2 regions of the Shewanella sp. 5_MG-2023 genome follow, and region 1 is predicted to be linked to the other one. Evidence: predicted binding sites of a transcription regulator. Region 1 holds the regulator's gene; the other holds the start of a gene.
What was found. Region 1 encodes MetJ, which represses methionine synthesis genes. Its sites were predicted from a motif close to TAGACGTCTAGACGTCTA; they were not measured.
Positions count from the first base shown of each region.

Region 2: metK (methionine adenosyltransferase) is a predicted target of MetJ. The motif match lies at 2,453-2,470, and genes of this name have one in related genera.

Region 1 covers NZ_JAUORC010000002.1:9,173-13,506, reverse strand. The annotation lists gene Q4557_RS01020 (bifunctional aspartate kinase/homoserine dehydrogenase II) at 1-1,546, opposite strand, end outside; gene metB (cystathionine gamma-synthase) at 1,609-2,769, opposite strand; gene metJ (met regulon transcriptional regulator MetJ) at 2,977-3,291, shown strand; gene Q4557_RS01005 (sulfite exporter TauE/SafE family protein) at 3,428-4,168, shown strand; gene Q4557_RS01000 (conjugal transfer protein TraF) at 4,230-4,334, opposite strand, start outside.
Region 2 covers NZ_JAUORC010000011.1:107,707-112,040, forward strand. The annotation lists gene Q4557_RS08385 (GNAT family N-acetyltransferase) at 1-198, opposite strand, end outside; partial or broken gene Q4557_RS08390 (flavin reductase family protein) at 649-1,116, shown strand; gene metK (methionine adenosyltransferase) at 1,259-2,410, opposite strand; gene Q4557_RS08400 (winged helix-turn-helix domain-containing protein) at 3,193-4,334, shown strand, end outside.

The sequences.
Region 1 (4,334 bases):
GCTGCTCAAATAAACTAGGGTAGTCCCATGTTGTTGCTGTGGTATCAAAGTCATCTTGCCAGTTATTGGCATCTATTCCTTGCTGGCAAATGAGCGCCTCTTTTGAACTCACTAAACCCACAAGTTGCACATTGGCTTCTAGTTCACGGTTAAGCATGGTGGATGAGCGCTGAAATAAATCAATCCAGGCTTCACCAATATTACCGACCCCAAGCAATAATACCCCAATACGCAATCGCGGGCCTGCGCAGCGTCGGTGTACTTTTTGGGTGAGTAAATTAACCTGAGATTTAGGCACTAAGGTCACTAAACTCAAACCATCTTGATACAGGGGTTTGGCATCGCGACTTAATAATCGGGCAAAGCTGCGGCGGTAGTGCTCTGCATCAGCACTAACCAAAGCGACTAAACCTAAATCAGTATGAGCATGGATATCGCTAATTAATAGCTCATGACTATGTAGCTCCAGTAACGCTTGTACCTGCTTTTGGTTTTCAGCAGTGAATGCCAGTTCAACTTTATGATGGGCAGAGCACCAATATGCTAGCGGCGCAATACCGGCTTGCTCAAGTAATTTGAGTGTGGTTTGAATTAGCGCTTGCTGCTTAAAGCGAAACAGCACCACTTCATTTAAACTGGTAACCACTGGAGCGCTAGCTGACGAACTTTGGGGCGCAATAAGGGTAAAGTCAGTATGTGATGCGTAACTTGAGCGCACCGCGAGACTAACATTAGTATCAAATAAGGGCTGTAAAGTTCGGCTGTGCAGTACTGGCGAGCCGAGTTTAGCTAAACGATCGGCTTCAGCAAGTGACATGCTTTCAAGTAATTTGGCATCATTAATTTTATTCGGATCAGCGTTAAATACCCCTTCAACATCGGTCCAAATAGTCACTCGTTCAATGTCCGCTAAGCTGGCAATTAAGGTGGCGCTGTAATCTGAGCCATTGCGGCCAAGTAATAATGTATCCCCTTTACTGTTGGCGCAGATAAAGCCGGTGATAACTAACCGTGTATTTGGATTAGCATCCAGCAGCTTTTGGACTTTTTCGCGGGACTCATCAAGACGAATATTCGGCACAGGCCCTTCATCAGCCACCAGCAGTGAGCAGGCATCAATATTCGCGGCAGCAACGCCAGACTCTCTTAATAAGGCTGCCATTAATCGTGCTGACCAACGCTCACCAAAGCTTAATACATGATTGAGCTGAAATTCATTGCGCTCTTCAAGGGACAATAAACTGACTAATTGCGATTTATCGGTTGATAGGCGCTCACGTAAATCGCGCGCTTGTTCGTTTGAGAGAAGTTGCTCAATCAGGTTTTGCTGATAGCTCACCAGTACTTGTAGCTCTTCTTGCCACAAGTCACCGTTTTCTCTTAAGGAGAGTAATTTATATAAAAAGTTAGTACTTTTACCCGCAGCTGAAACAACGACTAAATCATCACTGTTGCCATGAGTCAGTAAAATATGGGCAACGCGGCGATAGCAATCTGCATCAGCAAGACTTGAACCACCAAATTTATGTAAATGACTGCGGGCCATTTTTCACTCCTTAAACAACATATACCAGCCTGACTACATGAATATAGCCAAGGGAGATTAACTTAAAGCGCAGCGACAGCAGCTAAGCCTACTTCAATATCGGCAACCAAGTCTTCAGCATCTTCAATCCCGACAGATAGTCGCAGTAAAGTATCTTTAATGCCAGCTTCATACCGTGCTGCAGGCGCCATTGCTCTATGGGTCATGGTTGCAGGTACGGCAACTAAGCTTTCCACTCCGCCTAAGCTTTCAGCAACACTGAAAATAGACAGTGCATTTAAAAAGGCGACCACTTCTGCTTCACCACCTTTAAGTTCGAAACTTAACATAGCGCCGAAGCCTTGTTGTTGCTTAGCTGCAATATCGTGACCTGGGTGGTCTTTTAAGCCTGGATAATACACTTTTTCGACAAGATTGCTGGCCTGAAGTACGTCAATAACTTGCTCAGCATTTTTTTGATGCTCGCGAATACGTACAGCTAAAGTACGAATGCCACGTAAGGTTAGGTAACTATCAAAAGCCGAGCCTGTTAGCCCTAAGGTGTTTGACCACCAGTGTAGTAACTCACCCAGTTCAGGGTCTTTTGCCACCACAGCGCCACCTACAACGTCACTATGACCATTGATATATTTGGTGGTGGAATGCATGACGATATCAGCGCCTAGCTCTAATGGCTGTTGCAAAATTGGCGATAAAAAGGTGTTATCAACCACAACTAAGGCATCGACTTTATGGCTTTGCTCAGCAATAGCTTTGATATCAACAACACGTAATAATGGGTTTGACGGCGTTTCTAACCACACCATTTTAGGTTTCTGAGCAATCGCATCACTGAGTGCTTGCTCATCTGTTTGATCAATCACCAGTAATTTAAATTGGCCTTTGTTGGCAAGATTTGTGAACAAACGGTAACTACCGCCATAACAATCGTGAGGCACAATCAGTAAATCATCGGGGCCTAATAAACTAGTGACCAAGGTAATCGCAGCCATACCGGTACAAGTAACCACCCCAGTAGCGCCATGTTCAAGTTTGGCAATGGCTTCACCTAACACGCAGCGCGTCGGGTTTCCTGAACGACTATAATCAAACTCTCTAGGGTTTTTATGGCCATCAAAAGAATAGTTTGTTGATAGATAAATCGGCGGGACTACAGCGCCGTATTGGGTATCTGACTCGATACCTTGGCGTACTGCTAGCGTAGCTGCGCGATGTTTGCTCATTGTAAACTCCTAAAGAATACACACTAAAGAGATGTCTAGATGGCTAAATGTACCTAAGCTAAGTCACATCGTCAATACAAATCAGCCGTTTAGACGTCTAAACATAAAGAAATCTATTTCCATTCGTTATAGAATAACCGCAATAATTTGACTGTTATTATTTAGCGGTTAAAATCTGCCACGAATCTATCGTATAAAGGTGAGTTAATGACTGAATGGAATGGCGACTATATCAGCCCATATGCCGAACATGGCAAAAAAAATGAACAAGTTAAAAAAATCACGGTATCCATACCTTTAAAAGTTTTAAAAGTATTGACTGATGAACGTACCCGCCGCCAGGTTAATAACTTACGTCATGCAACCAATAGTGAACTACTGTGTGAAGCATTTTTGCATGCCTACACTGGACAACCACTGCCAAATGACGGTGACTTATCAAAAGAAGGGCCTGATAGCATCCCATCTGAAGCAAAAGCTTTGATGGATGCCATGGGAATTGAGTGGGAAGATCTTGATTAAGTCAAGCTAGCGACTAGCGCTGAAGTACTTGCGCTAAAGCATAAGCCTGCTCAATTAATCAAACACTGCTCGTCATTTAACGCATCGAGCTCTCAAGCTGAGAGTGAGTTGCAGTATTGCGCCTAAAGAGTCGACAATGGAATTTATCGATCCGCAGACCTTGATGCTTGCATCGGTTATCATTTTTCTAGGCGCATTAACCCAAGGCCTTATCGGTTTTGGGCTTGCGGTTGTTGCCAGTCCACTTCTCTATATCATCGACCCACAATTAGTCCCAGCCCCTGTGATTATGATGGGTTTTTCCATCGCCTTATTGACCTTATTGCGTGAACGTACTCAACTGGAGTTTAATGGGCTGCAATATGCGCTGCTGGGGCGAATACCTGGTGGCTTTATGGGCGCAGGTTTATTACTGTTTGCCCCCCAAGCAGTACTGGGGTTAGCCATTGCCTTTATTGTCGGCGCAGCGGTGTTGCTGAGTATTTTTAAGATCACAGCGCCAGTAAATCGGCTTTCGCTATTTATTGCAGGTGTCTTGTCGGGGGTATTTGGAAATATTGCCGCCATTGGTGGGCCACCATTAGCGATTTTATTAGCCGGTAAAGATGCGCCGCAGTTTAGAGCCGCGCTATCGATCTTTTTTGTTTTCAGCTCAATGATCGCACTGATTATTTTAATGCTTGCAGGCTTAGTGGAAGCAAAGCATCTGTGGTTGTCATTGATGCTATTGCCATCTGTCATACTCGGAAATATTGCCGCAGGAAAGCTAACCAATAAGGTTGATAAAAATAAGACTCGCATCGCCACTATGGTGTTATGTAGCTTAAGTGCATTATTGCTAACCCTTAAGTCGTTAATTGAATTATCAGCAGGCTAGTCGATCATCTTTTTGTGGCAGATATAAATGCAACAATGATGACAGCTAAAAATGATAACGCTTAAAAGTGATAAGAAGTTTGCAGCACAGCGCCAATGGCATCATCACCATAGCTGCCGCTCATATCCAGCTTAAAGGCTTGGCCGATGGCAAAGCCGGTGCCGAA
Region 2 (4,334 bases), on a different contig from region 1:
ATTCGACTGCTGTAACTGAGTATCTTGAGCCATGATCACCGCTATATCTTCTTTCATTGTTGGCTTTGAATAAGGCATCTGTTGTTTGTAAAACTGTTTCAGCATTGACCAGCACTTTTGTTGCCCGGCTGTCATCGCTGGTGCTATTGACGTTTTGAATTGAGTGACATCATCAAATAACCATTGGGTTTTACGCATTAAATTTTTACCTATTGAGTATGTAGAGCGATAAAGTTCTGAAAGGTGAAAGCTCATTCTTTTGTTATTGGATGGCACAATTTTAATGTTTAATTGATGGCTTAGATAGAAAAGACTCGCTTCATTACTCCCTTGTTAGAATTGAGCAATTGTCATTCTGAACAGCGGTTTGATATCTTGCAAAGGAGTTTCATCTTTAACCGATCAAAATGTGTTGGGTTAACATATTTTTAAAACCTATACAGCGTACATACCTGACATAGTACTGTTAAAGTTGAATGTGATTTACCCTATTAAGAATATTTGCGAGAGCCTAATGTTATTGTCGCCACAACAGTTAAGTAAGCAACAAATATATAAGTTATTGATTGGTGGAGTAACGCCTAGACCCATCGCATGGGTTTCCACTATTTCTGTTGATGGGGTGGCCAATTTAGCACCTTTTCGTTTTTTACTGTGGCCAGCGCTAACCCGCCAGTGCTGTGTTTCAACCCTATGGGCATGGATGATGGTCAGGAAAAGGATACGTTAACTAATATTCGCCAACAGGGTGAATTTGTCATCAATACAGTGAGCTATCCTGATTTAGCGGTGATGAATGAAACTTGCCATCATATTCCTGCGGATATAGATGAATTTGAGTATGCCAACATTGAAAAAGCCCCAGCATCTATAGTTAAGCCGAGTCTCGTTAAGCAAGCGCTAATTAGCTTTGAGTGCCAGCTTAATCAGATTATTGATTTGGGCAATGAACCGTTATCAGGCCATTTAATATTAGGTAATGTCGTCGCTATTCATGTTAAAGATGACATCATTGAGGATTTTAGAATCGATAGTGACAAATTAGATGCCATAGGAAGAATGGCCGGCAGTGATTACTGCTTAACCAGAGAGAAGGTTAAGCTTACTCGTAAGTAGTGACAGTTTATGTGCTCTGCAGAACTGTAGCGAAATAAAACTATAGCGAAATAGTCCAAGTTGAATCAATCAGCAAATTATAGATATAAAAAAACCGTCAATTGACGGTTTTTTTAGTTTTACATACTGTAATGAGGGCTAATTATAGACCGGCATCAGCACGTAAGATTTCAGCTTTATCAGTCGCTTCCCATGGGAATTCGTTACGGCCGAAGTGACCATAAGCAGCAGTTTGTTGGTAAATTGGGCGAGCCAAATCCAACATCGCTGTTAGGCCGTAAGGGCGCAGTTCGAAGTGTTGACGAACTAACTTAATTAATACGTCTTCTGATACTTTACCGGTACCAAATGTTTCGATGCTAATTGAGGTAGGCTCTGCTACACCGATTGCATAAGAAACTTGGATTTCACAACGATCTGCAAGACCTGCAGCGACGATGTTCTTCGCTACATAACGTGCTGCGTATGCAGCACTACGGTCAACTTTTGATGGGTCTTTACCTGAGAAAGCACCACCACCATGACGCGCCATGCCGCCATAGGTATCAACGATGATTTTACGACCGGTTAAACCACAGTCACCTACAGGGCCACCAATAACAAAACGGCCAGTTGGGTTGATGAAGTACTTAGTATCTTTGTTTAACCACTGTGATGGTAAAACTGGCTTAATGATGGTTTCCATTACGCCTTCGATTAAGTCTTCCTGACTAACATCTTCACGATGTTGAGTTGATAGAACGATTGCATCGATACCAACAATTTTACCTTCATCATAAGCAAAGGTAACTTGGCTTTTTGCATCTGGGCGAAGCCAAGGTAAGGTGCCATCTTTACGTACTTCAGATTGACGTTTCACAAGTTTGTGAGCGTAAGTAATAGGAGCAGGCATTAATACGTCAGTTTCGTTGCTGGCATAACCAAACATTAAACCTTGGTCACCAGCGCCTTGTTCTGCAGGATCACTGCGGTCAACACCTTGGTTGATATCAGGAGACTGCTTACCAATGGCATTTAAAATGGCGCAAGAATCAGCATCAAAACCCATATCAGAATGGGTGTAACCAATTTCACGCACTGTTTTACGCGTGATTTCTTCGATATCAACCCATGCAGAAGTTGTGACTTCACCACCGACTAATACCATGCCTGTTTTTACGTAAGTTTCACAAGCAACACGCGCTTTAGGGTCTTGCTCTAAAATTGCGTCTAATACTGCATCAGAAATCTGATCAGCGATTTTATCTGGATGACCTTCTGAGACCGACTCAGAGGTGAACAAGTGGTTTGCCATAATGGGAAATCTCGTCTTTTTGAATTTGAACGTGTAGAGGTATCTACATCTAGACGTCTATTTTAGTCGAATTTAAAAATGATAACACCCCCCAATACGATAATAAGTCAAAAATTGTGCAATGCCGCAAATAATTAAATTCAACCTAAAAGCTTGTTTAGGAATTAGTTGTGCTTATCTTTATGATTGTATTAGTTTAATGTGTTTTTTGTGGTGATATTTTTTAAGGCTGTATGCTAAATTAAACAATTTATTTAGCCAGTGGATTTGGGCTTATCAATAGAGGCCCCCTTATTGACTTACTAGAAATATGGTCATTAAGCCTTATGTAAACCAGCAAGATTCCACTTTATTGTACCTATACAGAGTTTGATAAGCCTTAAGAGAGGCTAAGCTCTGAAAAAATACTGTGGTTAACCTCGTGTCTTTATTGAATAAAATCAGACAAGTAAGTTGTATTTTAAATAATGCTGCTGTGCCTTTAGCATTTATCACTAAAAAAAGCGCTAATATCAACACAAATCGCTTGTTAAATAAATGTAAACGTAATTGTTAGCTGGTACGCTATTTTGTATACTACCAAGCTATAACTCATAATATTTATTTATATAAAGTGACTGTTTATATTTCGATACAAGTTGTAACACTGGTCAATTCCTTTATTAACAGTGGCTTAATTAATTTTGTATCAAACAACTTGTGCGTAGAATGGTTTTTATTTGATTTATATTTATGATGACTAGTGAAAATAATAATAATAACAAATTACTAGGTGAGACTTGATGGCATTACTTCAGTATCAAATAGGGCCGTGTACGTTAGATTGCAGCATAATGACCTTAAGCTGTGGTGATAAGACAATTAAGTTGTCGGCTAAAGTGTTTGAGTTGCTGAAACTGTTTATTGATAGTCCAGATCATATTGTTTCTCGCCAAACAGCAATTGATACCATCTGGGATGGTAACCAAGCTGTTGGTGAAAAAGGTTTCACTAATTCAGTATGGCTAATACGAAAATCCTTTAAAGATTTACATATTGAAGCTGATTTACTGCTGACATTACCAAAACTTGGTTACCAATTAGTGTTACCGATTTCATTAATTTCTTCAGCTAATGAGGAGACGAGTCTTTCAGATATCACTCACAAAAAGGCAGGCCGTAAACATACCGTGTTGGCAGTTTTTGTGCTCGCATTTGTGATACTACTCAGTTATTCCGCTTATCAATTTATCAAATCTTTTACAGAGCCTGAAGCCGCAGCCGCTTTGGCGTCACCAATAAAAAGTAAAGTGACCAATTTTGAAGGGGTTGAAGAGCATATTGCCGTGTCCAATGATGGCAAATACCTTGCGATGCAATGGCGTAATGGTCAGCAACCGGGCAAAATTTATATTAAAGAGCTTAATAACAATGACTCGCCACTGAAATTAATTTCGTTTGTCGATAGTGAAGAAGCTTCTCCCGCTTGGTCGCCGTCCGATCAAAAACTGGCTTACGTGCGAGTTTTAGCTAGTGGTGTTTGCCAAGTAAGAGTAAGGCATTTACAGCAAAATACCGATGATCTTGTGACTGAGGGCTGCTTTTATTTGCCATTTAAACGAGTACTGAGCTGGTCAAAAAATGATGAAGATACACTTATTTTTGCGAAGCAATTAACTGATAGAGTGGCTTTGTTTTCATATTCGATGTCGACAAAGCAAAGTACACAATTAACCAAGCCCGGTAAAAACGAGGTAGACTTTTCGCCTCATCAATTGACCAATAATGATGAAATTGCGTTTATCAGAGAAAAAAGTTCATCACTTCAAATGAGCCTGCTATTAAAACGTGGTGAAAGTGATGTTGTTGATTTAATAGCGAATAGTGTCAGTATTATTGACTATGACTTTAGTTATCAAAATGACAGCTTTTATGTGAATCATAT